DNA from 4 places in the Cytobacillus spongiae genome. Region 4 is predicted to be linked to each of the others. Evidence: predicted binding sites of a transcription regulator. Region 4 holds the regulator's gene; each other region holds the start of a gene.
What was found. Region 4 encodes Rex, which represses fermentation and respiration genes when NADH is low (regulators of the CRP and FNR family bind a similar motif). Its sites were predicted from a motif close to TTGTGAAATATTTCACAA; they were not measured.
Positions count from the first base shown of each region.

Region 1: a site for Rex is predicted at 2,758-2,775, ahead of pflB (formate C-acetyltransferase). Genes of this name have one in related genera too.
Region 2: a site for Rex is predicted at 1,924-1,941, ahead of LS684_RS03535 (4Fe-4S dicluster domain-containing protein). Genes of this name have one in related genera too.
Region 3: a site for Rex is predicted at 2,324-2,341, ahead of LS684_RS14510 (L-lactate dehydrogenase). Genes of this name have one in related genera too.

Region 1 covers NZ_CP089997.1:2,252,318-2,260,734, forward strand. Annotated here, with positions in the region: gene LS684_RS11365 (DHH family phosphoesterase) at 1-1,073, opposite strand, end outside; gene LS684_RS24215 (spore coat protein) at 1,157-1,861, opposite strand; gene LS684_RS11380 (cupredoxin domain-containing protein) at 2,045-2,524, shown strand; gene pflB (formate C-acetyltransferase) at 2,849-5,074, shown strand; gene pflA (pyruvate formate-lyase-activating protein) at 5,160-5,903, shown strand; gene LS684_RS11395 (hypothetical protein) at 6,149-7,210, shown strand; gene pepF (oligoendopeptidase F) at 7,271-8,417, opposite strand, start outside.
Region 2 covers NZ_CP089997.1:678,953-687,369, forward strand. Annotated here, with positions in the region: gene LS684_RS03530 (molybdopterin-containing oxidoreductase family protein) at 1-1,885, opposite strand, end outside; gene LS684_RS03535 (4Fe-4S dicluster domain-containing protein) at 2,034-2,585, shown strand; gene LS684_RS03540 (PucR family transcriptional regulator) at 2,593-4,158, shown strand; gene LS684_RS03545 (TorD/DmsD family molecular chaperone) at 4,557-5,249, shown strand; gene LS684_RS03550 (molybdopterin-dependent oxidoreductase) at 5,267-7,873, shown strand; gene LS684_RS03555 (DMSO/selenate family reductase complex B subunit) at 7,887-8,417, shown strand, end outside.
Region 3 covers NZ_CP089997.1:2,849,343-2,857,759, reverse strand. Annotated here, with positions in the region: gene LS684_RS14530 (hypothetical protein) at 1-521, shown strand, start outside; gene rpmG (50S ribosomal protein L33) at 580-729, shown strand; gene LS684_RS14520 (5-formyltetrahydrofolate cyclo-ligase) at 898-1,464, shown strand; gene LS684_RS14515 (DUF92 domain-containing protein) at 1,457-2,251, shown strand; gene LS684_RS14510 (L-lactate dehydrogenase) at 2,422-3,369, shown strand; gene LS684_RS14505 (hypothetical protein) at 3,506-3,694, shown strand; gene LS684_RS14500 (rhomboid family intramembrane serine protease) at 3,849-5,405, shown strand; gene LS684_RS14495 (hypothetical protein) at 5,368-6,264, opposite strand; gene LS684_RS14490 (spore germination protein) at 6,496-7,956, shown strand.
Region 4 covers NZ_CP089997.1:300,508-308,924, forward strand. Annotated here, with positions in the region: gene tsaB (tRNA (adenosine(37)-N6)-threonylcarbamoyltransferase complex dimerization subunit type 1 TsaB) at 1-134, shown strand, start outside; gene rimI (ribosomal protein S18-alanine N-acetyltransferase) at 159-608, shown strand; gene tsaD (tRNA (adenosine(37)-N6)-threonylcarbamoyltransferase complex transferase subunit TsaD) at 608-1,630, shown strand; gene LS684_RS01705 (ABC-F family ATP-binding cassette domain-containing protein) at 1,857-3,782, opposite strand; gene moaC (cyclic pyranopterin monophosphate synthase MoaC) at 3,928-4,416, shown strand; gene LS684_RS01715 (redox-sensing transcriptional repressor Rex) at 4,600-5,253, shown strand; gene LS684_RS01720 (twin-arginine translocase TatA/TatE family subunit) at 5,330-5,515, shown strand; gene tatC (twin-arginine translocase subunit TatC) at 5,533-6,273, shown strand; gene LS684_RS01730 (YdiK family protein) at 6,300-6,506, opposite strand; gene LS684_RS01735 (CPBP family intramembrane glutamic endopeptidase) at 6,507-7,238, opposite strand; gene groES (co-chaperone GroES) at 7,542-7,826, shown strand; gene groL (chaperonin GroEL) at 7,887-8,417, shown strand, end outside.

The DNA.
Region 1 (8,417 bases), 2.0 Mb from region 4:
TCTAGCAAATCATGACATTTCTCAATTACCCACTGCTTCTCGCCATTAGCATATAGGAAAAACGTCTCGTTACTACGATTCATGTAGAGTGATCCGCTCAGTGAATTTTTCATATTAAAATGATTTCTGCTTGCATCCTGCTTCATAGGCTCAATTGGAAAAACATTTGAAACAAAGTGGGAAAATGCCTCTTCATTTAATGAACATCCTGCTGCCTTAGCATGGCCACCCCCACCAAATGTTTCAGCTATTACTGAAACATCTATATGGTCATGAATCGTCCGAAGGCTAATTTTTTTACCGCTCATATTCAAGATGGCGATATAATCTATGTAAGGATATTCAGTTCCTAGTGCATTCCCAAGTTCTGAATGATAAGATTCAGCATGAACAATTCCTACACAATAAACCCCAATAAAGCTCTGAATCATTTCTCTTTTTTTTCTGCGGATGTACCTTTCTATCTTCTTCTCTTCCATTTTCAAAAGCTGCTGTTCAAATTCAGTGAATTCAAAGTGAACTCCCGTTCTTAACCGGTCGACCATTTCAGCTTCAAAGTCATCGATTGACAGTAAGTAGAACAAATCATTTAATTGTTTTGCCTTTGTATTTTGATTCTGGTCCCATTCCCAAGTGTCATACAGACGAATCAGCTCGACAAATTCATGTAGAGCGTTAGAAGGCTTCAAATGCCCTTCTTGAATGAGATAGTCATATAATAAGGATGTAGCTGAGGTTAAACGGTTATCATCATAAGCTACTTGAACATGACCCCAGTCATATTCATTGTATTGTAACGCAGACTTATGGTGATCAATCAGGTTAACTTTTCCACCAGACCGGTAATATTGTTCTACTTTACTAGTGTTTTCTTCATTAATCGACAAGTCTGTAATTATAACAGCATTTTCTTCTTTTTGTTTGGCTGATACGTTTTCTAAATATCGCTTTAGTTGAACATCAAGACCTAAAACCGAGTTATATTTCACGTCTGCCTTTTCACCAAAAGCAATTTTAGCAATAATTCCACAGCCTACACCATCCAGATCGTTGTGTGTAAATAATTTATACAATTCCATCACCTAGCTTTTCATTTAGTAAGCTCTAGCAAAAAAGTGATTCTGCTCCAAAACAGAACCACTCTTTATTTATTCACTTATGAAAATAAATGTTGTTGGACAAGTTGGTCGGTTTGTTGCTGAGTTTGTGAATATTGAGTAATCTGTTGAGCAATTTGTGATTCAACCGCGGGAGAAGACGTATTATACATCCCCTGCTGAGACATAAATTGATACAGTTGTCCCTGCATTTTTAAGCTGTCCTGCAAAAGGTTTTCAAATGTATTTCGTACAACAGAACAATTTGACTCTGTGGCAGCTGTCGTATACTCTCGTGATGTTCTCTTTAAATCGGCTAGGATCGTATAGAGTAGATCTTCATCTTTTAAAATGGATGACGAAACAATCTGAGTTTGATTAAATGATTGCTGAGAACCCATCGTTGATTGTGAAATCGCTTGCTGAATATCCTTTATGCCCATTTGTTGATAGGAAGTCCCATGCCCACCATTTACATTATTCATCTGAGCAGAGGTGTTCATCTGACCAGTATGTTGCTGTTGATTCCCTTGCATTTGGTTTGCTTGCTGTAAATCTGTTGGGGCAATCGACGTATGTTGCTGCAATAGCTGCAGAAGAGTTTGATAATGCTGTTGATGTTTTCCAACTAGCTCTTTGCAAAAGTCTTTAGCTCCTGGTGTTTGAGCTTGTACTCCTGCTGACACACATTGCTTTACTAATAAATCCTCGTTAGACATCGAATCCACAATATACTCTAACTCTTTCCCTGTAAGCGGTTGCATCTTCATTCCTCCTGAAACAATATTTTTTAGGTTTCGGGCGATTTCATTTTAGGTATATGTATATATATCCTATTTATATAAGCCACTGTTAGTTTGAGTATTCATTCATTTTCTATACATGAATCAACTTCTAATTCGTTTGAAGAATAAAATAGACAAGTTCTAATACATACGAAGCATATAATGATAAAAAGTGATCACTTGGAGGAGATAACCCTGAAAATATTTGTTTGGAGAAGGAGTTCTGTAATTCTTGTATTTATGATGATGGTCGCAATTATATCAGTGTCGGTTTGGTTTTATTTCAATAATGAATCACTATCTGCTTTTAAACAGGACAAAACGGTCCGTGAAATTCATCTTGTAACTGGCGAATTTAAAGGGGTAACAGAAGACCGAACAGAAATAGAGTCTTATCGGTGGGACCCTGGGACAATCTTTGTTGAAAAAGATGAAAAAATCACGTTAAGGATCATGGGTGTGAGCGGAAAAAAACATCCATTTATTATTGAAGGTACCGATTACAAAGGAATCGTGACACAAGGAGAGGAAACAGCTTTGAATATTGAATTCAATCAAGAAGGGGTATACAGACTCATTTGCTTAGCCCACCCTGATATGAATAATCACGGACCAATGGTTGGATACATTATTGTTGATTAAGGAGAGAAATATTCTTTTATTCAAGCTGTTTTATTTTTTATGTACGGATCTGCAACCAAATGATATGGTAAAAAGGTAGGGATAACCCCTATCTTTTTTATATAACAGAAAACACATTTACTCAAACAATATTAGTACAGATTAACAACATTCTCACAGTATTTTATAATCACCCCCTCAACAAACCCTTATATATAAAGGAATAATAAAATGACACAAATCTCTCAAATTATATGTGATTTTCTTCACATCCTATCTGTTATAGTTTAAGTAAGATATAAATAGAATAACTGTTATACAAAATATATGATGAGGTGACACACCATGGAACATTGGAAAGGATTTTCAATTGGTACTTGGCAGAAAGAAGTAAATGTAAGAGACTTTATCTTAACTAACTTTATTCCTTTCGAAGGCGATCATTCTTTTTTATCAGGTCCAACAGAAGCAACAACTACACTTTGGAAGCAGGTTATGGAGCTGACAAAGCAAGAGCGTGAAAATGGTGGCGTTCTAGATATGGATACGGAAATTGTTTCTACTATTACATCACATGGTCCTGGTTACTTAGACGAAAAGTTAGAAAAAGTAGTAGGATTCCAAACGGAAAAACCATTCAAGCGTTCCATGCAGCCGTTTGGTGGAATTCGTATGGCAAGTCAGGCTTGTGAGTCTTATGGATATGAATTAAACAAAGAAGTTGATAAGATTTTCACTGATTTCCGAAAAACTCATAACCAAGGAGTTTTTGATGCCTACACGGATGAAATGAAGCTTGCTCGTAAAGCTGGTATTATCACTGGTCTACCTGATGCATATGGTCGCGGCCGAATTATCGGTGACTACAGACGAGTAGCATTATATGGAGTAAACTTCCTAATTCAAGAAAAGAAAAAGGATCTTGCATTAACAAGCAGAACTATGACTGAAGAAACCATGCGCCTACGAGAAGAGCTTTCTGAGCAAATTCGCGCATTGAATGAGTTAAAGCAGCTAGCAAACAGCTACGGCTTTGATCTATCACAGCCTGCTTCAAATGCTACGGAAGCGTTCCAATGGTTATATTTCGGATACTTAGCTGCAATTAAAGAACAAAATGGAGCAGCGATGAGCTTAGGCCGTGTGTCAACATTCCTTGATATATATATTGAGCGTGACCTTTCAACTGGCGTGATGACTGAAGAGGAAGCACAAGAGCTTGTCGATCACTTTGTCATGAAGCTACGATTGGTTAAATTCGCTAGAACACCGGACTACAACGATTTATTCAGCGGAGACCCTACATGGGTAACCGAATCAATTGGTGGGATGGCACTTGACGGAAGACCATTGGTTACAAAAAACTCTTTCCGTTTCCTTCACACGCTAAATAATCTAGGACCTGCACCAGAACCAAACTTAACGGTATTATGGTCTACTCAGCTCCCTGAGAACTTTAAAACATATTGCGCGAAAATGTCGATCGAAACAAGCTCCATCCAATACGAAAACGACGATATTATGAGACCTGAATATGGTGATGATTACGGTATAGCTTGCTGCGTATCTGCAATGGAAATTGGCAAGCAAATGCAATTCTTTGGAGCACGTGCCAACCTAGCTAAAGCCCTACTTTATGCGATAAATGGCGGCATGGATGAGAAACACAAAATCCAAGTCGGCCCTCAGTATCAGCCAATTACTTCGAATGTATTACAATATGATGAGGTAATGGCTAAGTTTGACCTTATGATGGACTGGTTAGCTGAATTATACATTAATACGTTAAATGTAATTCATTACATGCATGATAAATATAGTTATGAACGAATCGAAATGGCTCTTCATGATTCAGAGGTTCTTCGTACAATGGCTACAGGGATTGCAGGATTAAGCGTTGTAGCAGATTCCTTAAGTGCAATCAAGTATGCGAATGTGAATGTGATTCGCGACGAAAATGGCATTGCGATTGACTTCCAAACAGATGGTGACTTCCCTAAATACGGGAATAATGATGACCGTGTCGATTCGATCGCCGTCGAAATTGTTGAACGCTTCATGAAAAAATTACGTATGCATCATACGTATCGAAATTCCGTTCATACGATGTCCATATTAACAATTACATCAAACGTCGTATACGGGAAAAAGACAGGCAACACGCCAGATGGTCGTAAAGCAGGCGAGCCATTTGCTCCAGGAGCTAACCCGATGCATGGACGTGATACAAAAGGAACGCTTGCTTCCCTTTCATCTGTTGCCAAATTACCATATCAATATGCAATGGATGGCATCTCAAACACATTTTCAATCGTTCCAAAGGCATTAGGGAAAGACGAAGAAAGTCGTATGCGAAATCTAGCTTCCATATTAGACGGTTATGCCCTAAAGTCTGGACACCATTTAAATGTCAATGTATTTAATCGAGAAACATTACTAGATGCAATGGAGCATCCTGAAGAGTACCCACAACTTACCATTCGCGTATCAGGATACGCTGTTAACTTTATCAAGCTAACGAGAGAACAACAGCTAGATGTCATTAATCGTACCTTCCATGAATCTATGTAAGAACTAATGGGCTCCATTAGAGGGAGAGGGTTAAGCTCCCTACCTCTTCCCAACGAGCCTTCCCAATAAGAGAGGAGATTTCATCATGATCGGAAACATTCATTCTATTGAAACATTTGGAACAGTTGACGGACCGGGGATCCGGTATGTCATTTTTACACAAGGCTGTTTATTAAGGTGCCAATTTTGCCACAATGCAGATACTTGGGAGATTGGAACTGGCAAACAAATGACTGTTTCAGAGATCATTGAGGACTTAAAATCCTATCTCCCTTTTATTGAAACCTCAGGGGGAGGCATAACAGTTAGTGGCGGAGAACCCTTACTCCAGCTCCCCTTCTTAATCGAGCTATTTAAGGAATGTAAAAAACTTGGAATCCATACAACAATTGATTCTTCAGGTGGCTGTTATTCCACTGCCCCTCATTTTCAAGCTCAACTGAAGGAATTAATTGAGTATACAGATCTCGTCTTACTCGATATCAAGCAAATTGATCGACAAAAACATAAGAGCTTAACAGGGATGGGCAATGATCACATTCTCGAATTCGCTAAATTTCTGTCCACACATGAGGTACCCGTTTGGATCAGGCACGTACTTGTTCCAACCATAACGGACGACTTAGAGGACTTAGAGAAACTAGGTGAGTTCATCGCCGGCTTACACAATGTAGTGAAAGTGGAAGTTCTTCCCTATCATAAATTAGGGGTTTATAAATGGGAGGCTCTCGGGCTTTCATACCCACTCACACATATTGAGCCGCCATCTGAATCATCCGTCGATACTGCCTATCGGCTCCTAACAAAAGGGTTAAAGAGAAATCAATAAATGCGACAATAGGGATTGAGAGAATGCTCTCGGTCCCTTTTTTGATTTCTAAGAACCAGCTAGACCCTTTTCATTGTCTCTATTCGTATACATTGTTACTTTGAAAGAGGGTTAGTTTTCAGCTCCAGGAGGCTCGCCGAACGCCCCAGGAAAGCAAGCACCTGGAGCGGAAATCTAGTAAATCACATTCATTCACACCTCTTGCCTCTGTATTGTTATATAATGAAATTGAGGTGGTGTTTCATATGTCACACGAATTAAAAAAACCAAAAATTGCCTGGTTTCTATTATTCATTTGCTTAATCCTTCTCTCAAACTACAGTCTGTATCATCTTCCTTTGCTATCCGACATCCCTAAGGAAGTAGCGCTGGGTTCAATCCTTGATTTCTTAATCGTCATCCCTATTCTCACTTATTTTATGATTATTCGTAAGAGATACTCCCTCAAATATATCGGAATCGTTCTCTTAGCTGGTTATGGGGCTGCATATTTCATTATTCCGAATCAGCACTTGAATGAATATCCTTTTTTACCGTATATCGTAGTGGCATCTGAAGGCATATTCATCCTAATTGAATTATATATTCTCATCAAAATAGCTAGCAATCTCCCTAAGCTAGTACGTGAATATAAGCGGATTAACAACGATAGCTCCCTATTCCTTAAGAATACACGCTTAGCATTAGAAAAAACCTTGCCAAATCAACGAGTGCTCCAAGTGTTTTTTTCTGAGTTTTCCATGTTTTACTATTCGTTATTTTCATGGAAAAAGAACGTAAGCCTTTCGTCTGAAATGAGCTTTACATACCATAAGAAAACCAGCTCGACTGCTTTATATTTCATGCTCATCCATGCAACCGTTCTAGAATCGGTCGGCTTACACTATTTCCTCCATCAATGGAATGAAGTGGTTTCGTATATTTTATTGGCATTGAACGTATATGGGGTTTTATTTTTCATTGCAGAGATCCAAGCAACCCGCCTCTCGCCTTTTGTTCTAACAGATGAAGACTTATACCTACAAGTAGGATTCTCAAAGAGTATGACGATTTCTAGTGAAAATATAAAACACGTCCAATCTTATGAAGGACCTGAAAAATTCACCAAAGATGAACTAAAGACAATGTTTGACGCTCGCGTGATTGATTTTATGCAAGAGAAACCGATGTTTGAAATTCAGCTAAAGCAGCCTCAAACCTTACACCTTTTGTATGGATTTTCTCGCCAGGTTGACAGGATTGTCTTAAACGTAGATGACCCTAACACATTTTACAACGAACTGAAAAATCGAATACCATTGGATTAAGGGAACCCGCAAGAGGTCAACTCTTGCGGGTTTTTCATTTGACTTTCCAGATGGATTATTTTACATTTCAGCAAACTCGCTCACTAAATCTCTGAATATGGACAGTGCATTTTGGATGGGCTCTGGTTTTGTCAGATCTACCCCTGTTTCAGCTAGTAGCTCCAGCGGATACTTGGAACTTCCGCTCTTTAGGAACGTCAAATAATTTTGAAGCATTTTCTTATCACCCGCTAGTATGTTATCGGCAATTTGAATAGCAGACACATATCCAGTCGCGTACTTATACACATAAAATGGTCGATAAAAATGCGGAATTCGTGCCCATCCATACTTCACTTCATCATTTATAACAAGTTCTTCTCCATTGTATTGCAGATATATTTGTTCAAAAACATGATTAAACACATCAGCAGTTAACGGTTCTTCATTCTCTGCTTTTTCATGAGTAATTTTTTCGAACTCAGCAAACATCACCTGTGTGAAAAAGGTCCCTTTAAAGCTATCGATAAAATAGTTCAGCAAGTATTTACGCATGTTCACATCGTCTGTTGTCCGCAATAAATAACGAATCAATAAGATTTCGTTCACCGTTGAAGCCACTTCTGCCACAAAAATAGAATAGCCTGCACTTATTTGGGGCTGATGCTTGCTGCTGTAATAGGCATGCATTGCATGGCCAGATTCATGTGTGAGTGTAAATAGACTTCGAATATCGTCCTGATGGTTTAATAGTACGAAAGGATGAACGCCATACACTCCCATATTATACGCTCCTGATCGCTTACCTGGCGTTTCTCTTACATCAAAGTAACGCTTCTCTTTAAAACTGGCTAACGTCGAAACATATTCTTCTCCTAGCGGCTCCAAGCTTTTTAACATCGTTTCATAAGCTTCTTCAAAAGAGATTTCCTTCTCAACCCCATGTACGAGAGGGACGTTTAAGTCATAAGCTCTAAGTTCATCTAATCCCAGCAGGCTTTTGCGGATTTTTGTATACTCATGCATGGCGCCTATCTGTTCATTCGTTGCTTTAATTAAATTTTCATACACTTCCTTTGGAACCATATCTGAGAATAGTGCCTTTTCTAAAGCAGACGGATATTGTCGTAGCTTTGATGTCAGGACATTATTTTTAATAGCAGATGAAAGAGTAGCTGCAATCGTATTTGCGGATTGCTTATACGGCTTAAAGTAAGCTTGATACGCC
Region 2 (8,417 bases), 380 kb from region 4:
CTTTCGGAACCCTATCGCTATATACAGCCCTAATTTCTATACAATCTTGTTCGTTAAATATCTTAATAATTTCCCTATCATAAATTCCAAATCCCTTTGCTACCATAGGATGAATTTCAACAAACGCCTCATCTTCATTCGATAAATTCAAGACATGGAATTGTGAATTAAACCCATATGGATTATGAGGAGTGATTAACCAAAAAGGATGTTCAGCTGTTGGTGAAAGACTATTCACAAAAAGAGGCATTGTTGCAAGCCCATTCTCTTCGGCTTCAGCCGAATAAAACTGGTATAATCCAGATTTAGTCGCGAAACTTCTTTTCTCCCATACGGTTCTTGCAGCTCTTGTCGAAAATCTTTTCTGTTTAAGATCACTCACATTTTTTACAAAATAGTACTCATTTATTTCATCAGTAAATTGTGAATTCAAATACTCTTCTTCACTTGAATGAATTGGAAAGGAGCATTTATCGGGTAGTTTTTCACTTAATCTTAATGCCATTTCTTTCATAATGTTCCACTCACTTAAGCTTTCAAAATATGGATTCACAGCTTTTTCATTTAGTGCAATTTCTTTGTGCCAATAACTTGTCACTATATCAATTTCTTCAAAATGAGTAGTAGTCGGTAATATTAAATTTGACATTTGGGCAGTAGGTGTCATAAATAAGTCAACTGTTACTACAAAGGGAATCTCCTTTAAAAACTCTAAAATGAATTGTGGATTGGGTTCTTGTATTATAGGATTTGCACATGATATCCACAACAATTCTATTGCCTTATTGAGCTGTTGAGGGAGTACTCTTTGATCACGATCGGTCAAATAAATATTCCGGTTTTTTTTCTCTGTTTGTTGATTCTTGAAAAATTTAGCGTCCATCCTCCTAAAGTAGATTCCGCTGCCTTTTTTCCCAATATCCCCGTGAACAGCTGCCAAAGCTTCAATAGCTCGAATACTTTGTCCACCATTAGTGTGCTTTTGAAGTCCAATGCCTATGATATGAGAAACCGCACTGGCACCTTTTATCCAATCCAATAAAATAAGAACAGCTTCTTCACTAATACCACATTTTTGTAGATAAGTGTCTATATCAATTTGCTTAATAGTATCAAAAAACGGATAACTTCCATAAGAATGGTTATCCACAAACTCCTTATCGTAATGATTCGTTTTAAGCAGTTCTTTTATTAAAATATTTGCTAAAGCTCCATCTGTACTGGGGGAAATTTGAATATATAAGTCAGCAAGCTCAGCAGTTTGAGTATATATTGGGTCAATGACCACGAGCTTAGCACCTTTCGTTTTAGCTTCAATAATAAAAGGTATTAGGTGAATGTTTGTTGCTGCAGGGTTTGCACCCCATACGAGAATCATCCCAGAATCCTTAATAGCATGAGGGTCTGACATTTTAACAGTTCCCATATCATATTGAATAGCTTCAAATCCTGTAGATGGCGCAGAAGAGCCGTGGACCCTTGTTGTTTTACTTAGGCTATTGAAGAAATGGTCTGTGACAAAATGATGTACCCCAACATTACCTGTTCCTTTAAAAAGAGCAAGAGGAAGAAAATCTCCATATTTCATATCTATGTTCAATAGTTCACATAATATGATATCAAAAGCTTTGTTCCATGTGATTTGCTTAAACTTTCCAGAACCTTTTATTTCTTGAAAGTAGGGGTATCTAAGCCGTTCTAAGTGACTATTTTTTTCTAAATATGAATAACCTTTAGCACAAAGCTTCCCTTGTGTATAAGGATGTTTTGGCATACCAGTTAATGAAAATAATTGTCCATTCTCAACTGTTGAATTCATGCTGCAATTACTGAAACAATTTCGTGGGCATGCATGATGATATTGATTTTTTGTTGTTTTCTCCAAAACTTTTCACTCCTATTCAAGATGCACTGGGTGTTATTACGTGAAAAACTTCACAAGATTGTCGTTCAAAAGATAATTTTTGCCTTTTCCATATTTTATACTAATAAAGTGGGGCAGAAAATATTTTTTTGAAAAGAAGGGAAGTATCTTGCTCAATCAATTTATGTTTTCCGTTGACCTTAATAAGTGTATAAATTGCAAAACCTGTGAAATGTCTTGTAATACTTTTCATGGTTTAACGGATGTACATCGAAGGAATGTCATTACGATTAAAGAAGGTTCCGATGCACTTATCTATTTTTCCATTTCTTGTAACCATTGTTTAAACCCTGTATGTATCTCTATTTGCCCACAAAATAATTATCAAAAGCGTAGTGATGGAGTAGTTATCCTTGACTCTAATAGATGCCAGGCATGTATGCGATGTGTCACAGCTTGTCCATTTCACGCTCCCAAAATAAATCCTAGAACAAACCGAGTAGATAAATGTAATCTCTGTGTAGAAAGACTAGATCAAGGATTAAAGCCTGTCTGTGTCGAAAACTGCATTACAAATGCCATTGGAATAATAGAGGTCAATATGAAGGAACGAAAAACATATGACTTCCGTGAAGCAAATATTCCTCTTGTAGGGTTCACAAACCCATCAGTATTAATTAAAAAGAAGCTAACGGGTCTGATGTTTCTAAGAGAAGGGTGATGTCTGCATGAAAGATTCGTTACAAGGATTGTTATTAAATGTCCCTCTGTTTCAGTTAAAGTTTCTTACTCCTTTACCAAAGCAACTACTTTATTTTAATTCAATCACTCAACAAATTCCTAACCAATTGCTAGAAAATCCAACAATTGTAACAATTACAGCTGGAGAAGAATTGGAGAGATTAAATAGAAGGTCTGTTGCTAATCAATTAATTCAAGACCCTAATCTGATATCAATAGTAGTATTTGCTGAAGATAAAGCACTTTTAAAACAAGAAGTACTTACTCTTTATGAAGAATGCAAATTACCGCTTATTCAAATAATGGACCTTGCTTCATTAAATGTTTTTCAATATAAAGGACAGAATGCTTATTTTTATTCAAAGTTGAGTAAGGAACTGGCAGGTGCGATGGAGAGTGGGGTAACAAAATTGGCTAGTGAATTATCAAAAGGCTTGGGAACTCCCTTTCTTTATTTAAATGAAAATCAACAACTTCTTTGGCAAACGGGAAGTGAGATGGAATTAAAAGTAGCACATCGCTGGCTAAATGCACATCTGAGAGAGATCCAGGGGATGAATGAAGATTCTATCACCATTTCAACGAATGAGGATGAAGGGTTCAAAGTATATTCGGTTAATATTGCAGGAGTCCTTAAACATAGTTTATTGGTTTTAAATTCTTTAGTTGATTGGCAGAAAAAAATGATTGATAAATTTATTGGTTTAACAGCGCTTATTTTGCAAACGGAAGGAATGTTTCGTGAACAGCAACAGATTATGCAGGAGCATTTTGTGTATGATCTTCTGTATCATAAATTTCAATCACAAAAAGTGATGATTACACAGGCAAAAACATGGGGGTGGAATTTAGAAATCCCTCATCATTTGCTTATAATCCATGTTGATGTGTCTGATGATTTGATGTCTAACATGGATTGGTTGGATGAAATGGTCTTTTTAATAGTAGAAAAAAAAGCTGATATGGAGGAAACTATTATCGTATTTCCATTTCAAGACCAGATTGTTGTTTTATTAGAGGATGGGGAAGATTGTACGAATAGCGAAAGAAATAACCGTGTTTTAGCAGTGGCAAACCAAATAGAAAAGGTGATTAATGAGCACTTTGCCTATTGTCAAATATCAATAGGAATAGGAAAGTGGTATCGAGATGCTACCTTTTTAAATAAAAGTTATCAGGAAGCAATCCAAGCATTAAGATTCGGGAAAATTTGGCTTGAAAATAGGAGTGTTTTTCATATTAATGATTTGGGAGTTCTGCGTCTCTTAATTCATATACACCAAGAGATATTATTTGATTATTGTCAGGAATATCTATCTGTTCTTTTAGAAAGTGATCGAGATCATGGTACGGATTTTATAAATACTTTAAAGGTCTATATTCAACATCAAGGCATTATTAGTGACGTTTCTGAAGCACTGTTTGTCCATCCGAATACATTACGTAACCGTATCAAAAAAATCGAAGATAAGACAGGGATTAATTTACAGGATCCAGAAGAATTTATGAATTTAATGGTGGCTTTAAAAATTCGCTCATTTATTAACTTGTAAGCTATCTCAAATATGATACAGATAAAATAGATCTAGCTTTTACTTTTAAAAGGCTAGATCTATTTATTTTTCAGACTATTAGAAGAAAAATTAAATTGTAATTAATCTTGCCTTTCATAAAATGTCCAATTATATAATTTTTGAGTGGAATCTAACTGTGATTATTACACAATTGTGAGTCTGTAACTATGGAGAATCGTACACTCCCTTTCGAGAGACATGACCGATAGAATAGAAACATAGAGTCATTGTTCTAGTAAACAGAGAACTGTAAGGGCAATCCCCTAGCTTTTAATTTGTGAAGTATTACACAATATAATATTCAAAGATAATTTTGGGGATATCTATTAAATTGTCCATTGCACGTCTACACTACAATCGAAAGAGGTGGAACTAAGATGAATCAGGTTATTCAAACCGATTTAAAGGAGATTCAAAATCTACTAGAGCTGAGAGTGTTCGCTTATGACATTCTACGTAGAACTTTTTTAGAAGAACCAACGAAGGAACTAGTTGAAAAATTTCAGGATGGTGTTATCAAATTTTTTCCCTTCAAAGAAGAACACACATTACTAATAGAAGGTGTAGATTTAGTTAACCATTATTTTGAAATATTTGATATGAATTCAAATTTTGATGGACTTCACTGGGACTATACCAAAATGTTCATTGGTCCATATCAATTACCAGCTCCAATGTGGGGATCTTCTTATGTAAACAAAGACGGACTTCTCTTTCAAGAAGAAACATTACGGGTAAGGAGATTTTATCTAGAATATTCCTTTGAACCATTCCATTATGGGAGAGAAGCAGAAGATCATTTAGGATTGGAACTCGATTTCATGTATCAGCTTAGCAAATTAACTAATGAACTATTAATCAATGATGATATCCCTCAATTAATTAAAATATTGACTGACCAAAGATATTTCCTGAGAGAGCATTTATTAAATTGGATTCCTATGTTTAGAAGTAACGTTATTGAGCACGCTGATACCAATTTCTATAAAGGTATGGTTAACGTCCTTAATGGATTTTTGATAATCGATCAGACTTGCTTAGATGAGTTGTCTTCTAAGTTAAGGATATAAACACTGGAGGTGTTTTTATGTCAAACTTTTTAAAGAAAGCATTGGATCATCGAATGAGCCGCAAAGCATTTCTAGGTTGGAGTACAGCATTAACAGCCGCTGCAGTTGTGCCATCATATGGTCTGACAAAAATTGATTCAAGAGTAGCAGCAGAAAAACTAGAAACAGAAGGAAAATGGATGACAGCCGCTTGCTGGCATAATTGTGGAGGACGTTGCCTTAACAAAGCACTAGTGGTTGATGGTGTGGTTGTAAGACAGAAAACGGATGATACGCACGAAGATAGTCCAGATTATCCACAACAAAGAGGGTGCCACCGTGGACGTTCACAAAGACATCAAGTATTTGGAGCAGATAGAATTAAATATCCAATGAAACGTAAAAACTGGGAGCCTGGTGGCGGAAAGAAAGAGCTACGAGGAAAAGACGAATGGGTCCGCATATCTTGGGATGAGGCGCTTGATTTGATTGCCACTGAGTTAAAAAGAGTGAAAGAGAACTATGGTAATAAATCTATTGTTGGAACTAGCCGTCTTCTAAATTTCTATGGTGGAGCGATGGTTCGCTGGGGCTCATCTTCATCAGGGGCATGGTCAATCCCACAGGAAACTATGGCAGGATTTATGTCATGGAGCGGAAATGACAGATTGGATTGGCGTAATGCGAAGCTTATTGTGATGTGGGGTTCAAATCCAACTCGATCCAATCTTGGAAACCCAAGCTACAATCTTTTACAAGCGAAAAAAGCTGGTGCAAAATTCATCTTTGTCGATCCTTCTGTCAGTCCATCTGTTAAGACTCTAGCAGATAAGCATATTCCGTGCCGGCCAGGAACAGATACAGCCCTCTTGCTTGGAATGGCTTATTATATGATTGAAAATAACTTGCAGGATCAAGACTTCCTTAACCGCTGTACGGTAGGATTTGACAAGGACCATATGCCTGAAGGTGCTGATCCGAAGGAAAATTTCAAGGATTATGTACTTGGAACTTATGACGGTGTTCCAAAAACACCTGAATGGGCTTCGGAAATTTGTGGTACTGATGTGAAAGTAATTAGAGAATTTGCTCATGAAATAGCTACAATAAAGCCAATGATTTTCACATCATCCTTTGCACCTGCTCGTACGTATAGAGGTCAGCAATTTTGTCAGGCATTCCTCACAGTTGGTTGGATGACTGGAAATGTTGGTAAACCAGGATCTGGGGTTTTTGCTATGAACTATGGGAAAAGACAAAGTTATGGAGGGAAAACGCTTGTTCGTGGAGGAAGTGGAGGGCTTCCACCAGCTGTTAACCCATTATTCCCCGATGCCACATATGGTGCCTATGATGGTTACCGTTGGGCAAACCCAACAAACCTCGAAGCTCATGGAATGGCTTATTGTGAAACCTACGATGCGATTCTAAATGGGGAGTATACAGCAACTGCTGGCCGTGGAAAAGTGAAATGCGATATTCGCATGCTTTGGTTAGTACGTGATGGAAGCGGCTATAACTTTTTAAATCAATCATCAGATATTAATAAAGGGATAAAAGCCTTCCGTAAGGTAGATGCGATTTTTACAAATGATATCGTACTTTCAACCATTTCTAAATACGCAGATATTGTGTTACCAGCCACAACCGAATGGGAAAAAGATGGGAAAATACTTAGTGGTAATCCGGAAGCAATTGTAATTTCTCAAAAAATTGTTGAGCCGATTTTCGAAGCGAAAACAGAAGAATGGATGGACAGAGAGCTAGCTAAGCGTCTTGGATTAGATCCTAATAAAATTTATCCAATTACTGAAAAACAGCAGTTGTTTAATAGTTTAGCAGGAGCAGAAGTCATTACAGAAGATGGAGAAAATTATGTTCCACTCGTCACCATTACAGAGAAAGATATTAAAGAGTGGAATGTAGATGGTAAACCACAAAAAGGTAAAATTACGTTAAGCGATATAGTAGAACAAGGTGTATATCAAGTTCCTCGCTCACCAAATGATAAGTTAGGAGAAATTAAATGTGAGGCTTTCGTAAAAAATCCTGAAGAAAATCCAATCCCCACTAAGAGTGGTAAGTTTGAAATACACTGCCAACCATTAGTGGACAAAATCGCAGCGTATGGTTTAACAACCATTTCACCAATTGCAAAATACGAAGCTCCATTAGATGGCTATGAAGCAACATTCGAAAACTGGGAAAATAAGAAAAAAGGGAAATATCCATTCCAGCTCGTAACCATCCATTATGGAAGACGATCTCACTCAGTATTTGATAACGTACCGCAACTTAGAGAAGCATACCCACAAGAATTCTTTATGAATAAAAGAGATGGGGAAGCACAAGGTCTTAAAGATGGGGATACCGTTCTTATTGAGAGTGAATATGGAAAAGTGATTCGTCCAGTAGCACTTACTGAAACTTGTATGCCAGGAGTTGTGTTCCTTGGAGAAGGTGCTTGGGTTGAGATTGATGAGAAAACAGGCATAGATAAAGCTGGGGCAACCAATATCCTTTGCGGAGCACGATTAAGCGGTCAAGGGGAAGAACCATGGAACACAACGATTGTAAATGTTCAAAAGTATAAAGGTGAACCATTAAAACCCGATTGGGAATGGGAACAGAGAGTTATTTTCTAGGAGGTGACGGATTATGAAACAGAAGGGTTTCTATTATGACTCAACAATTTGTACGGGATGTAAAGCTTGTCAGATCGCATGTAAAGATACGAATGATTTAAAGGTGGGAGAGTTGTTTAGAAAGGTATACGAATTTGAAGGTGGAACATTCCCAAATGTATGGGGATATTATCTTTCCCTAGGCTGTAACCACTGTGAAGAACCAAAGTGCGCTGATAACTGTCCGACAGGTGCTATTTATAAGCGAGAATCTGATGGTTTAGTTGTTCAAGATCGAGAAAAATGTATCGGCTGTAAAATGTGTATGTGGTCTTGCCCTTATGAACGCCCTCAATATCTAGAAGAGCAAGGGAAAGTTGGAAAATGTGATGGCTGTGCAAATTTAGTCGACCAAGGTTTGAATCCTGTTTGTGTGGACTCTTGTCCAATGAGAGCAATCGAATTCGGTGATATTGAGGAATTAAGAAAGAAATATGGTGCGAACGATAATCTTAAGGTCTTACCAGGTGCTAATATTACGAAGCCTTCAATTACCGTTAATGCG
Region 3 (8,417 bases), 1.6 Mb from region 4:
TGAATGGAATGGAAAAATTACTTCATGAAGAAGAAATTTCCATTCAAGTGAAACAAGAACAAATTCATTCGAAAGCTCGTTATTTTGATATGTATGTGACTAATCATTTATCTTTTCCAAGAAAGGTGAAATTGTTCTTTATGTATCATCATGAATTTTCTACTAGAGAGCATTTTTCGTTTATTTCTCCATCTGATAATGTGATTTTTCATTTAGCCAATAGTCAAGTGTTTCTCGTAAATGCACGTACTAGTGAAAAGCGGATGGGTCAATGTACAATCCAACCCTATTGGGATGTATCAACTGGTGCAATTTGGAGCAATAAAGAAAAGGGATTCTTGAAATATGCTCCAATGGCTAAAGGAACGTCTGCTAGTATTTGCTCGCTAGATATAGAAATTCCAGGAAATCAAACAAGAAAAGGAAGCTCCTGGATGATAGAAGGTTCATCTAAGACGGAGTTATTAAAGTTTAACCAAGCTCTTTTAAAAAACACACTAGCATTTCCTTTCAAAAAGTGATATTATAGAAAAGTCGTATGAACGAACTAGTTTGAACATAGTTTGGAGGGAAATCAACATGCGTGTGAATATTACACTAGCTTGCACAGAGTGCGGTGAACGTAACTATATTTCTACAAAGAATAAGCGTAACAATCCAGATCGTCTTGAGCTAAAAAAATATTGCTCAAGAGAAAAGCGTACTACAACACATCGCGAAACAAAATAAGCAGTGGGATTATATTCCTACTGCTTTTTTTGTATGTAAATTTATTGAAAATATCTTATGTTGTTATTATTGGGAGTATTTTGAGTTTCGATGATATCATCTATGAATTATTGGATGAAGGTATCTATCTTTGGTAGACAGAACTTTGGTAAAGGGGCGTTGTTACAAATGAATAAAAAGATACTTCGGAACCAAATGCAAGAAAGACTAAATGAGATTTCAAAGCCATTATATGAGCATCTATCTTATGAAATTGCTAGAACCTTATTTGAGACGTCTGAATGGAAGACGGCCCATACAATAGCAATTACAGTTTCGAAGCCTCCAGAGGTAGATACATATCAAATCATTCGCAAGGCTTGGGACGAGGGGAAAGAGATCGTCGTTCCGAAATGCTATCCAAATGATAAGCGAATGCTATTTCGAAAATTAACTTCCTTTAATGAGCTAGAGTCAGTGTACTTTGGACTTTTGGAGCCAATTGAAAAGTTCACAGTGGAATATGCTGCAAATGAAATTGATCTCATGATTGTTCCAGGTATTGCTTTTTCAAGAAGTGGATTTCGGTTGGGATTTGGCGGGGGATATTATGATCGGTACCTGGAAAATTACGATGGGATAACAATCTCACTAGCATTTTCATGCCAATTAGTTGATGAACTTCCAATTGAGTCACACGATCAATCAGTATCCAAGATTATTACAGAAAAAGAGTTGATTATTTCGCATGCTTGAGTGGTTGTTTGTAATTATCTTCATCTTAACGGGATCTCTGGTAGGTTATCGATTTCATTTTCTTTCAAAATCAGGAGCAATTGCAGCGATAGTGGTCGGCTTTAGTATTGCGATAGGTACAAAATGGGAAGGTTTGAGCCTTCTAGCGATCTTCTTCATCAGCTCTAGTCTTTGGTCAAAATATAAGAAGCAACAGAAAGAGAAAGTGGAAGAGAAATTAGATAAAGGGTCTAGACGTGATTGGCAGCAGGTTGTTGCAAATGGGGGGATTCCTTCCATCATGAGTCTTGCATATGCAATAACTCATGATCCATTATGGGTTATTGGGTTTACAATCGCAATAGCGAGTAGTAATTCGGATACGTGGGCATCAGAAGTGGGTCCATTAAGTAAAACCCGCCCGGTCTTAATCCGTTCCTTCCGTCGTGTTGATCGAGGAACTTCTGGGGCAGTGAGCTTGTTAGGTACGGTGGCAAGTCTATGTGGCTCCCTATTGATTGCGGGGGTAGCAGCCTATTTTTTCGAATTTAGTTTTAACGAGCTATTTATGCTAACTTTGTTTGGATTTCTTGGTAATATCATTGACACCCTATTTGGAGCTTATTTACAAGTCGTATTTCAATGCGAACAATGCGGATTAGAAACGGAGAAAACTAGACACTGTGAAAGGTACACCACATACCTTAAAGGAATACCGATCCTCAATAATGAGGCCGTGAATTTTATTTCTTCTTTAGTAGCGGTTTTTTTCGGGTGTTTATGGTTCAGTATGTATAGTTTACAATAATAAGCTCATACATATAGTTGAAACTGTAACAAAATTGCAATAAAGTTAGCGTTTTCATATAGTGAAATCACTTTGTGAAGTAGTGTACAATTTACTTATTAGGAAGAATAAATGTTTATCATTCTTTTGGGATATACTGATATGGGAATACCTTTTAGGGGGAAGCAAACATGAAGAATAAAGTAAATCGAGTTGCGTTAATTGGAACAGGATTTGTCGGTTCAAGCTATGCCTTTGCGCTGTTAAACCAAGGTGTAACGGAGGAACTCGTTTTAATTGATCTTAATAAAGAGAAATCTGAAGGGGATGCTATGGACTTAAACCATGGAATTCCATTTGCACCGTCTCCTACGAAAATTTGGTTTGGTGATTATTCAGATTGTCGAGATGCAGACCTTGTTGTCATTTGTGCAGGAGCAAATCAAAAGCCTGGCGAAACAAGACTAGACCTTGTTGAGAAGAATACTAAAATTTTTAAATCGATTGTCGATCAAATTATGGCAAATGGATTTGACGGGATTTTTCTTGTCGCAACAAATCCAGTAGACATCCTTACTTACGCAGTCTGGAAATTCTCTGGTCTCCCTAAGGAGCGAGTTATTGGTTCAGGTACGATTTTAGATACTGCTCGTTTCCGATATCTACTTGGTGACTATTTCAATGTAGATACTCGTAATGTGCATGCTTACATTATTGGAGAACATGGGGATACAGAGCTACCTGTTTGGAGCCAAGCAGACATCGCTGGAAAACCAATTTCGGGATGGACCAAGAATAAAGAAGATTTCAAACAAAAAGACTTAGATGATCTTTTCTTAAATGTTCGAGATGCAGCCTATCATATCATAAATCGAAAAGGTGCAACCTATTATGGCATTGCGATGGGATTAGTACGATTAACAAAAGCCATTCTTCAAAATGAAAATTCGGTGTTAACTGTGTCAGCCTATTTAGATGGAGAGTATGGGCATAAAGATGTGTACATTGGGGTTCCAGCAGTCGTTAATCGAAGCGGTATACGTGAAGTTGTTGAAATACAATTGAACGAAGATGAAACGCAAAAATTTGCTCATTCTGTAAAAATTCTTAAAGAAACGATGAGCCCAGTACTTAAGTAGGGTATCACAATACTAGTTTGATACGAGCATCCTCATATCTTTTGAAAAAAAAACTATCATTTCTAGATAGTTTTTTTTCTGTTTTCGGGGATATCTAGCCGTTTTTCTTCAGAAACTAATTCTAGGAGGGATGACAATGTCACGATTATGGTCATTATTACTGATCGTATTAGGTGGATTTTTCGTCTTTAAAAATCGGTATCGATTGCTAAATATCATTTTAGGAAATGGGCTTATTCGTCGCTTTTTTGTGAGTTCATTTATGAGCATTCCAGCAGTAAGGAATTCAATGGTAAAATCCGTATTTTCTGGACCGCGTCAATAGGATGAATATGAAGCTTATCATAAAAGGCCTGTAAGGGTCTTTTTTTCTTAACGAGTTCATTGATGACAAAAGGGTATTTCTTTACAACAAATACTGTTATTGCCTATAGTTATCTATATAGCTCATTAAGATGGAGAGGAAGGTAGGGGAGATATTGGACTATCAAGAGGATTATAAATTCTGGAGATTGGTTTATCAATTGATTACAGAGCATGACTATCGATTGATTCAAATGTCAACAGATCAGAAGGAAATATGGCTAGAAAAATCAGAAAATAAACAGGCACAACTTATTCGAATACTGCAAAAGGACTTAGATTGGAGCAACTGGATGCAGCGTGATATTCAGTTAACTGCTTCCAATGGGGAACGTGTCAGGAAGCAAATGATTCGAGGAGAAGTGAATGTAGTAAATATCTATGTTTCTGCCTATCCGCCAGTTGATGATTATGAATTTAGATTAGATTCAGCATATTTAACAGAAAATCAAAAGACGAACGTGCACTCATATATTATAGATAGAACGAATGTTGATCAAGAACTCGTACGAATTGGGAGTCGGCTTCAGATTGACCTAGACATTCCGATAATTACAGACCAATTCGATCAGGCGGCAGAAGCCTTAAAGCGTGACACATTATCCTATGCTGTTCAAAAAGTGAAATCTGAAAAATCGCTCTTTGAATATGGAAAGCCATTTTTTACGTATCTCTTCATTATTGTTCAAGTGGCTATGTTTTTATTACTTGAAGCAGCTGGTGGGAGTACAAACACCTCAACCTTAATCAAATATGGTGCAAAGTTTAATCCTTTGATACTTGAAGGAGAGTGGTGGCGCTTCATTACCCCGATTTTTCTACATATCGGAGTGCTTCATTTATTAATGAACACACTCGCACTATATTTCCTCGGAGTTGCCGTAGAGAAAATCTTTGGAAATTCACGATTTCTTTTCATCTATATTGTTGCAGGGCTCTTCGGTTCGCTAGCGAGCTTTTTGTTCAGTCCCAATATTTCAGCTGGAGCTAGTGGCGCCATTTTTGGGTGCTTTGGTGCCTTATTGTACTTCGGACTTATTTACCCTAAACTTTTCTTCCGAACGATGGGAATGAATGTAATCGTCGTCATTGCCATCAATTTAGTCTTTGGCTTTACGGTACCAGGAATTGATAATGCAGGCCATATTGGAGGGCTAGTAGGAGGCTTCCTTGCAACTGGAATTGTTCATTTTCCGAAGAAAAAGAAACCAATTATGCAATTGCTATTTTTGGTAGGAAGCGGACTCCTAGTAGGAGGTATTTTAGCCTATGGATTTAATCACCCGAATCAGATGGTTGATGAACAATCGATCGCAATAATGGCAAAGGAATATGTACAAATGGAAGAGTATGAAAAGGCTGAGGATCTTCTAACAGAATATATAGATGAAAATCAATCATCAACCAAAATATTGTTTCTTCTTTCATTTGCTGAAATCAAATCTGGTAACTTAACAGATGCGAAAGCGCATTTAATAAAAGTGATTGAGCTTGATACTACATTTCATGAAGCTTATTATAACTTAGCGTTAATCTATTTAGATGAGAATGATGTAGCTAATGCCAAACGGAATGTAGAAGCGGCTTTAAAGATTAATCCCGAACAAGATGACTATCGCAAGCTCCTACAAGATATTAACGAGTGGGAGAAAGATTTTGGCGGAGGACAATAGCTTCTCCATCTTTTAATTCAGAAATCACCAATAGCTCAGTTTGATTCTTTGCTATTAAAATTAAAGGGATGGTACTATCGATTGGTTCAACAATCGAACCATCCTTTTTTTTAATTCCTAGGAAATAATTCTTATAGAGGCCCTCCCATAAATTACCCATTATGGTGTTGGTTTCTTCTTTAGTAAATCCTGGATAAGATTTGTTTTTATACTGAGCTATATCGGTTAAAGGAATTTGATGATACTGATCTTCGTTAATTGAATTCTCCGTCATCATTTTTGACCAGCTGTATTCAAGTTGTTGACTCGTTATTTGGTCCAGTACACTTTTCCATTCTTTTTCCTCTTTTGAATGTGCTTCGCGAAATGAATGAAGAGGGCTGAAGGAAGAATCAATGACATATAATTCATCTGCTGATAGACTTTGAGCACTGTAAATTTTCTCAGATCCATCGACGTCGCCGTCATAATGAATTTCAGCATGGTGAAAGGAGATTGCTTCAAAGTGACTGCTTTCTTTCATGTTAATGATTTCTTCTTGTACGACCTGTTCCGTGTTCTGCTCCCATTCCCCCATCATTCTTTTTAATCTTCCATTTGCATAAAGAAAGGCTAGGTCTTGTCTTAGATAGGCATCGCGGTCTAGAGCAGAAGAAACACGCCATTTCACATCATAATCTTCCCTTTTGGAATGATCTAATAAAGATAAATTCGTATCAACTTTTTTATAGGTGACAGAGGGATCAATAGGAAAAAAAGTAATACTTTCTTCAACCTCAGCTTGGTTTTTTACTACCATAACACTGACTGCAATTGCAATTGCTATACATATTAATAAAAAAAAGTGAATTTTATTCATTATCTACCTCATTGACTTTTGACTTAATGTTTGAAAATGAAATCATCCCCTTTTTATTGGGAAATGCGGTTTATCTAACCCGATCTTACCGAAGTTTGTCCACTGTTAAAAATATATGAGCTGTTTTAGAAGAAATGCTAGTTCAGCGTATGTTTTTTTCGCTGTATGTCAAAGATGGATATGTATACGAGGAAATCTTTGGTAAAGCGAAAGTAATTGAGGTGTGTGCACATGGAAAAAGACGCAAAAGAGCTTGTCCATTCAAAAATAGAAAACAATATAGCTTATCTAAAAGAAGCCTTAGGGGTAGAAAAAAGCTTTGATGTTATCCAATTAGATGTTGAATACGCTGAGCGACAGATGGCTTTGTATCTAGTGGATGGTTTTGTGAAAGATGACATCCTTCACTACCTGATGAAAATACTATCTGGCCTAGAAGCATCTCAATTAGAAAGCGATACGCTCACGAAACTAGTTAAAACATACATCCCCTATGTGGAAGTTGAAGTGACAGATGACTTGAATACCGTGGTAGATATGGTACTCGCTGGTCCAACAGCCTTAGTAGTTGATGGTGTGGACAAGGTCATCTTAATTGATGCAAGGACATATCCAGTAAGAGGTCCACAAGAGCCTGATATTGAAAGGGTCGTACGAGGATCTCGAGATGGCTTTGTGGAAACCCTTGTTTTCAATACGGCTTTAACAAGACGTCGTGTTCGTGATCGCACGTTACGGATGGAGTATTTGCAAGTTGGTAGAAGATCGAAAACAGATATCGTTATAAGCTACATCGAAGATATTGCAGACCCAGAATTAGTTAAAAAAATAAAAGATTCGATTTCTAAAATCGATACGGATGGACTGCCGATGGCCGAAAAAACAATTGAGGAATTTATATCCGGTCGGCATTGGAATCCATATCCTATGGTGAGATATACTGAAAGACCTGATACGGCAGCAACACATTTATATGAAGGGCATGTGTGTATTATTGTAGATGGTTCTCCAAGTGTGATTATTACACCTACCACTTTTTGGCATCATCTTCAGCATGCGGAAGAATATCGGAACAAACCACTTATCGGAGCTTATTTACGATTTGTTCGATTTTTAGCAGTATGGGCATCCATTTTTATCTTACCGATGTGGTACTTATTTGCAGTGGAGCCAGGATTACTACCTGACGCATTATCCTATATTGGCCCAAATGATTCGGGTCAGATTCCATTATTTATCCAATTTCTTATGGTGGAATTGGGAATAGATATTTTACGGATGGCTGCCATCCACACCCCGTCATCACTCGCAACGGCCTTAGGTTTAGTAGCGGCATTAATGATCGGTCAGGTTGCGGTAGAAGTGGGTCTACTGACAAATGAAGTCATTTTGTATTTAGCCATTGCAGCTATTGGTACCTTCTCAACACCTAGCTACGAAATGAGCTTGGCAAACCGAATCATTCGACTTGCCCTGCTATCAGCTACAGCTATGTTTCATACGTATGGATTCGTCATCGGAACTACGCTATTAATTTTATTCCTTTCAAGGATGCAATCATTTGGTGTCCCATATTTATGGCCGTTCTTGCCATTTAACTTTCATGGTTTTAGAGACGTATTATTGCGATCCCCGATCCCATTAAAAAATAGACGCCCGAAAATCTTAAATCCACAAGATCCAGATCGATAATAGATAAACGACTGTAAACTCAACAATTTTCCACTTGAAGACAAAAGGGTATTGAAGAAAATATTCGGTGTTACAGACTGTAGACAAGCTCTAATCATTTCGAGTATTGCCTACAGTTATTTTTTTGAAAAAGAATATAAAAATAATTGAGGGTGGTTAGATTTCCGCTACGGGTGGACGCTTTCCGCGGGCGGGGCCGAGCCGAGCCGAGCCGCTTCCTTCGCTACGCTCAGTCCAGGGTCTCGACTTTCCCACTTTTCCCGCAGGAGTCGCCACCCTTCGCTCCAATCCATAAGGATTTGATCAATAAATTTGAATTAAAAACGGACACATGCATTAGTGAGACGTTCATGATGACCAGTACTCTATCTAATGCAGCCGAACAATACATTATGATTACAAGCTCAATTAGTTCCTTAAGATCAATTCCTATAAAAATTGGAAGGAGTATCCATTCGTTT
Region 4 (8,417 bases):
AGCATAATCCTCGACCAGCAGAGCTTGCTCTTCTCGGAAGAGACATAGAAGGGGAAGATGTACATTCGTTTGTCCCCAACTATATAAGGCTTGCTGAAGCTGAGGCAAAATGGCTAGAAGCGAACAAGAAATAAAATACTCAATAAGGAAGACCTGGAATGATTAAACCACTAACATTTCGTTATATGGAAGAAAAGGATATTAGCCAGATCCTCAAAATCGAGAAGGCATCATTTGCTACGCCATGGAGTTATGAAGCTTTTAGTAATGAACTCACAAAGAATCAGTTTGCTGTGTACATTGTGATAGAGGATGAGGGAAGAGTCATAGGCTATTGCGGGGTATGGGTAGTAGTAGATGAAGCGCATATTACAAATGTGGCTCTGCTTCCAGAGTACAGAGGAAAAAAGCTAGGGGAAGCATTGATGCGCAAGGTGATGGAAGTAGCGAAACAGATGGGTGCATCTTCAATGACGCTCGAGGTTAGAGTGACAAACGATGTAGCCCAGTCTCTATATCGAAAGCTAGGTTTCCAAGATGGAGCGATTCGGAAAAATTATTATACGGATAATCAAGAAGATGCTTTAGTAATGTGGGTGAATTTATGATAGGAAAAGATCGGATCATTATGGGGGTTGAAACGAGCTGTGATGAAACAGCCGTTGCCATCATTAAAAACGGGAAAGAAATATTGTCGAACGTAGTGGCTTCCCAGATCGATAGTCATAAACGCTTTGGTGGGGTAGTACCTGAGATTGCTTCACGTCACCATGTCGAGCAAGTGACCGTTGTATTTGAGGAGGCTTTAAAGCAAGCTGGAGTCTCCTATGAGGAGATAGATGGGATTGCCGTAACTGAGGGGCCAGGTTTAGTTGGTGCGCTTCTTATTGGAGTGAATGCAGCAAAGGCAATTGCTTTTGCCCACAATATCCCTCTAGTTGGTGTTCATCATATTGCTGGTCATATTTATGCAAATCGTTTAGTAGCTGACTTAAAGTTCCCGCTTCTAACTCTTGTTGTATCTGGGGGACACACAGAGCTTGTTGTGATGAAGGAGCATGGTCATTTTGAAGTGATCGGGGAAACAAGAGATGACGCGGTAGGAGAAGCTTATGATAAAGTAGCACGTACATTAAACCTCCCGTATCCAGGTGGGCCACATATTGACAGACTTGCTTATGAAGGAGAGGACACGCTTAGCCTACCAAGAGCGTGGCTTGAAGAAGATTCCTATGATTTTAGCTTTAGCGGTCTAAAATCAGCAGTTATTAACACTGTCCACAATGCAGAGCAAAGAGGCGAACAAATTCGTCCACAGGATCTTGCAGCAAGCTTTCAAGCAAGTGTCATTGATGTTCTCGTTACAAAAACAATAAAAGCAGCGAAGGCATTTGGTGTAAAGCAGCTATTATTAGCAGGGGGGGTAGCTGCAAATAAAGGGCTTAGAGCAGCTATTGAAGTAGCTGTTCAAGAGCTAGAAGAAGTCGAGCTAGTCATCCCACCACTATCCTTATGTACAGATAATGCTGCCATGATTGGAGCGGCTGGGAGTGTCTTTTTTGAAAAAGGCCAGCGTGCAGACCTTGCTTTAAATGGAAATCCAGGGTTAGATTTAACTATCCACAACTGAAAATAAGAACCGGGAAAAAAATCCTCGCTACGTGCGAGGGTTTTTTTGTGGATAACAGTCCAACTAACCAAAATATTGTGAAAAATGTGGATAAAACCACTGTTTCCTGTGGATAATGTGGAAAAGTCTGTTGAAAGCCTATATAATTGATACACATTTGTGAATAAGATTGTGGAAAAAAGAAAAAGGATCACGAAAATGATCCCATTTCTTTTGACATATATACTTATTCTTCAGCAAGCTCTGCCCATTCATCCATTAAGCGCTCTAAATCTGCCTTTGCTTTTTCGTTTTCCTGATTGATTGCTTGTACCTTTTCATGGTCCTTAAACACATCAGGGTCGCAAAGCTGTTGTTCATATTCTTCAATTTTCTCTTCAATTGCTTGAATAGAGGTTTCTATTTCTTCAAGTCGACGCTTTCGTTGCCGTTCGAGTTTTTTCGCTTCTTTATCCTGTTGATAGTTCGTTTTGTCCTGCTTGGCGTGGACAACTTGCTTAAGATCTTTCGGCATCTCTAATGCTTTCAGCTCTTCTTGCTCCAGCTTTTTTTCAACATAATAGTCATAGTCTCCAAGGTATTCAGTTGCACCCGTTTTCCCCATCTCGATTACCTTTGTAGCAATTCGGTTAATAAAGTAGCGGTCGTGGGACACAAATAGAATGGTACCTGGATAATCGACAAGGGCATTCTCAAGCACTTCCTTGCTATCTAAGTCTAGATGGTTGGTCGGTTCATCTAGAATCAGAAAGTTTGCTTTTTCCATCATTAATTTCGCTAGAGCAAGCCTTGCTTTTTCCCCACCGCTTAAGGTGGAAACTGTCTTTAACACATCATCCCCGGAAAATAAGAAATTGCCTAATACAGTTCGTATTTCTTTTTCGCTTTTCAGAGGATAATCATCCCATAGCTCATTTAATACTCGCTTGTTAGAAGTAAGCTTTGCTTGCTCCTGATCATAGTAGCCAATAGCTACGTTTGAACCTAGATTAATGATTCCAGCAAAGGGCTTTAGCATGTTCATAATCGTTTTAAGCAAGGTAGATTTTCCAATACCGTTAGGTCCCACTAAGGCAATGCTATCACCTCTAGTGAGTCTCATCGTTATCTGTTTTGTCACTATTTGTTCTTCATAGCCAATTGCAAGGTCACGAATGTTCAGCACTTCATTTCCACTTTGCTTTTCGATATCAAAATGAAACGTCGCTGACTTCTCATCCCCTAGTGGACGATCCATTAACTCCATTCTCTCAAGCTGCTTTCTTCTGCTTTGTGCGCGTTTTGTTGTAGAGGCACGGGCTAAATTTTTCTGAATAAAATCTTGGAGCTTGGCCACTTCCTCTTGCTGCTTCTCGTATTGCTTCATATCTCGCTCATAGTTCTCTGCTTTACGGTCTAAGTAATAACTATAGTTACCTGTGAATTTCGTAATTTGGTGCCTTGAAATCTCATACACCTGGTTGACGACTTTATCAAGGAAATAGCGATCATGGGATACAATTAATATGGCACCTGAATAGCTCTGTAAATACTGCTCCAGCCATGTTAAGGTTTCAATATCAAGATGGTTCGTCGGCTCATCAAGAATTAGAATATCTGGCTTTGATAATAAGAGCTTGGCCAGAGCGAGCCTCGTTTTTTGTCCACCGCTTAAAGTAGATATAGTTGTCGAATAATCAAAGTCATGAAAATGTAATCCGTGGAGGACTGAACGGATATCAGACTCGTATTGATAGCCGCCCCGCTCTTTAAATTCCACCTGAAGCAAATCATACTCTTTTAAGATGCGCTCATACTCAGTAGGCTGATCAAAGATATTTGGGTTCGCCATCTTTTCTTCTAATCTGCGCAAATCTTTTTCCATTTGACGAAGATGGTTGAACACGGTAAGCATTTCATCCCAAATCGATAATTCTGAAGCGAGTCCTGTGTTTTGAGCAAGATAGCCAATTTCGACTCCTTTTGGTTTAATCATGTCTCCAGATTCATAGGAAAGCTGTCCTGCAATGATCTTTAAAAGAGTCGACTTACCTGCACCATTTCGCCCAACGAGCGCTATTCGGTCCCTGGATTGTACTTCTAGCTTTATATTCGATAAAATAAGGTCAGCACCAAAATATTTATTTAATTGGTTTACTTGTAATAAAATCATGTTCTTTCACCTCAATGTTATAGAAATAGTGTAACTTATCTTCTATAATTCGAGCAATAAGAGTAAACTTGTGAAGTAACGTACAAAGTTCATACACAGATGGAATAAAATAGTGTATATTTTGATAGAGAGGTGTTTTTTAAAGATGACAGAATTTACACACTTTAATCAAGAAGGAAGAGCAAAGATGGTGGATGTGAGTGATAAGCCAGAAACAATAAGAACGGCAATTGCTCATTCTAGCATTACAGTTAATAAAGAAATTTATGAGAGAATTACTAATCAACAAATGAAAAAAGGGGATGTGCTTGCCGTCGCCCAGGTAGCTGGAGTCATGGCTTGTAAAAAAACGAGCGAGCTAATTCCAATGTGCCATCCACTCCCATTAACTGGAGTAGACATATCATTTGCATGGACAGTGAAAGAGGAAGACTATATTCTAGAAATAGAAGCAGCCGTCAAAACAAAGGGTAATACAGGTGTTGAAATGGAAGCGCTAACAGCTGCGTCCGTTTGTGCCCTTACTGTCTATGATATGTGTAAGGCAGTTGATAAAGGAATGGTAATAGGTCAAACGTATTTAGTAGAGAAAACAGGCGGGAAAAACGGTGACTTTAAACGAGAAAAGCTATAGTAAAAAAGAATCTTTCTGGTAAAGGGACTTAGCAGGATGACTATTTGTGTGGAGATACACGAAGAAATCTCTTGATGAAGAAGGATGACTGCACCATCTGAGAGCCTACAGAAGGTTAACGAAGATTAACGGTCTCTTAAGGAAAACAACAAATACTAGAGTAGGGGAGCGGGGGAGATTGATATGAATAATGAAACCATCAAAATTCCGCAAGCGACAGCCAAGCGGCTGCCATTATATTATCGTTTTTTAAAAAACTTACATTCTTCAGGAAAACAGCGGGTTTCATCTGCTGAGTTAAGTGAAGCCGTAAAGGTCGATTCTGCAACAATACGTAGAGATTTTTCTTATTTTGGTGCTTTAGGAAAGAAGGGATATGGGTATAATGTGAATTATTTATTATCCTTCTTTCGAAAAACACTCGACCAGGACGAGCTTACAAAGGTTGCGTTAATTGGGGTCGGAAACTTAGGAACGGCATTTTTAAATTATAATTTTTTAAAGAATAATAATACAAAGATCGAAATTGCTTTTGATGTGTCCGAAGATCGCGTCGGGAAAAAAATCGGAAGTGTTCCCATCTATCACATGGATGACCTTGAAGAAAAGATTAAAGAACATGATGTGCAGGTAGCGATCTTAACCGTACCAGCGCCAGTTGCGCAAACGATTACCGATCGAATTGTAGAGGTCAATATTAAGGGGATTTTGAATTTTACACCGGCTCGATTAAATGTGCCTTCAACGATTCGTATTCATCATATTGATTTGGCAGTTGAGCTTCAGTCTCTCGTCTATTTCTTAAAGCATTATCCGAATGAACAAGTGGAATCTTAAATTTATTCTATCCAATAGAAAACAGTTGAACATCAGTATAAAAACGTTATGATAGAGAAAGGGAGGTGAGGCTAAAATGATGAACGTTGGTATGGGAAGCCTCTTACTAATTGTATTTGTAGCATTATTAGTATTCGGTCCAAAAAAGCTACCTGAGCTTGGTAAAGCGGCAGGAAATACACTTCGTGAGTTCAAGAATGCGACGAAGGGTCTAGCGGACGACGATGACGATGATGTGAAAAAAGATAAAGAAGTTAAGTAATGTTAGGATGAAGCGTTATGGATTCTCATAAAGACATGACGATGTTTGAACATATAGGTGAATTAAGAAAACGGCTAGTGATTTCAGTCGTTTTCTTCTTTATTGCTGTCATTTTGAGCTTTTTCGTAGCTGAGCCGTTAATAGTCTTCCTGCAAAATGCAGATGAGGCAAAAGAGCTTACGATGAATGCGTTCCGTTTAACGGATCCGATTAAAGTGTACATGCAATTTGCCTTTATTATTGCCTTTGTTCTTACATCACCTGTTATTTTATATCAATTGTGGTCATTTATTAGTCCAGGTCTCTATGAAAAAGAACGAAAGGTTACATTAAGCTATATTCCCATCTCGGTTCTATTATTTATCGGGGGGATTGCTTTTTCTTACTTTATTCTCTTTCCGTTTGTCATAGACTTTATGACCCGAATTTCCGACCGATTAAATATTAACCAAGTGATTGGAATCAATGAATATTTTCAGTTTTTATTTCAGCTAACACTCCCATTTGGATTTTTATTTCAATTGCCGGTTGTGATTATGTTTCTAACGAGGCTTGGATTAGTTACGCCAATGTTTTTAAGCCAAGTTCGGAAATATGCCTATTTTGTATTAATTGTCATTGCAGCATTTATTACTCCACCAGAATTATTATCTCATTTAATGGTGACTGTCCCGCTACTGCTCCTATATGAAGTAAGCATCATCATTTCCCGTTTTTCTTATAAAAAAGCACAGGAATCGATGGAATCCTATGATTAAAAAAATGAGCCTCCCAAGCGAGAGGCTCATTTTTTGTTTTCCACTTTTTTGAGCTTGAAGTGAAACATGATCATGCGTATGCCTGAACCAAGGTCGAAGGTGGCAAGCATGATAAATAAATAGGTAATAAATCCATATTCGCCGCTTTCCCTTACATTTTGTACAGCAAATAAGGTAAAAATTAATCCAAGACATACGTAAACGATGCCAGAGAACAGTGGTGACCTTCTCATCTAAAATCCTCCAATAAAGCTCTGAATTTTCTCTGCTTCCCGGAGCATCTTCTCGATCTCCTCTTTAAATACCGATTGTGTAATGACAACAAATGTGTTCATTGCGACATGAGCAAAGATCGGTACAAGAATCCGTTTGGTTTTTACATACAGAAAGGCAAAGGTAAAGCCCATGGCTGTATATAGAAGCACATGCTCAGGTTCTAAGTGTGCAAACGCAAAGATAACAGAGCTGATAATTCCAGAGATAACGAAATTAAATTTTTTATATAAGCTGCCAAAAATAATTTTTCTAAACACAATTTCCTCAAGAATGGGGCCGATAATTGAGCTAACAAGCATCACGATTGGAAAAGCTTCAATAATTGATATGATTTGCTCGGTATTTTCAGAGCCCACCTCAATCCCAATCAATCGTTCGATGTTTGCTGCCACGATTTGTGCGAAGAGAGCAAGAAATACTCCGCCAATAGCCCATGAGACGGATTGCCCGATGGTTGCCCGATCGCGTTCAAGGGAAGGTGTTTTCATTTCTTTCCTTAACACAATTAGGATTAGAATGAACGCGAGAGTGAAGCTAAAAACAAGCCAGAAGGATACCGCTCCTATTGCCATCGTATCTTCAGGTCTTCCAAACAGTACACCAAAAAACATAATAATGGGAGGTGCAACAACTCCGGAAAGATGCATGGCTAAGTATATGATTAAGATAATCCAATACTCTTTCTTCAAATTAGTGTCTCCTTTATTCAAATAATTAGGCACTCGTTCTTTATTCTACTAGTAATCGCAATGAACTATCAAATACCAAGGTCCAACTTTTTAAACTTAAAGGGATAAAATGAAAAAACAAGAGTATACTTGTAAAGGTTGTACAAAAGGTTATTCAAAAATTGATAAATTATGAAAAAAATTTAATCATGATGCTTGCAAAAAGATATCAGATTCATTAATATAATAATTGTGTTAGCACTCAATAGATGAGAGTGCTAATAAGAATAAAAATTTACATATTATTTGAGGAGGTTGTTTCACTTGTTAAAGCCACTAGGTGATCGCGTAGTAATTGAGCTTGTTGAAACGGAAGAAAAAACTGCAAGCGGTATCGTTTTACCGGATACAGCGAAAGAAAAGCCTCAAGAAGGTAAAGTTGTAGCTGTAGGTAATGGTCGTGTTCTAGAAAGCGGTGAGCGTGTTGCTCTAGAAGTAGCAGAAGGCAATCGCATTATCTTCTCAAAATACGCTGGAACAGAAGTGAAATTTGAAGGCAAGGAATATTTAATTTTACGTGAAAATGACATCCTTGCTGTAGTTGAATAAGAAAACACTCGGTCAAACAGATAGATAACAAAGCAAATATTTCGAGGAGGTTTTTTAACAATGGCTAAAGAAATTAAATTTAGTGAAGACGCTCGTAGTTCAATGCTTCGTGGTGTTGATGCTCTAGCAAACGCTGTTAAAGTAACTCTTGGACCTAAAGGTCGCAACGTGGTTCTTGAGAAGAAATTCGGTTCTCCATTAATCACAAATGATGGTGTAACAATTGCGAAAGAAATCGAACTAGAAGATGCTTTCGAAAACATGGGAGCAAAGCTTGTAGCTGAAGTTGCAAGCAAAACAAACGATGTTGCTGGTGACGGTACAACAACTGCTACTGTACTGGCACAAGCCATGATTCGTGAAGGTCTTAAAAACGTAACAGCTGGTGCAAACCCTGTTGGAATCCGCAAAGGAATCGAAAAGGCAGTGGCAGCAGCAGTTGAAGAATTAAAAGCAATCTCTAAGCCAATCGAAGGCAAAGAGTCAATCGCTCAAGTAGCAGCCATCTCTGCAGCTGACGAAGAAGTGGGTCAATTAATCGCAGAAGCAATGGAGCGCGTTGGAAACGATGGTGTTATCACTATCGAAGAA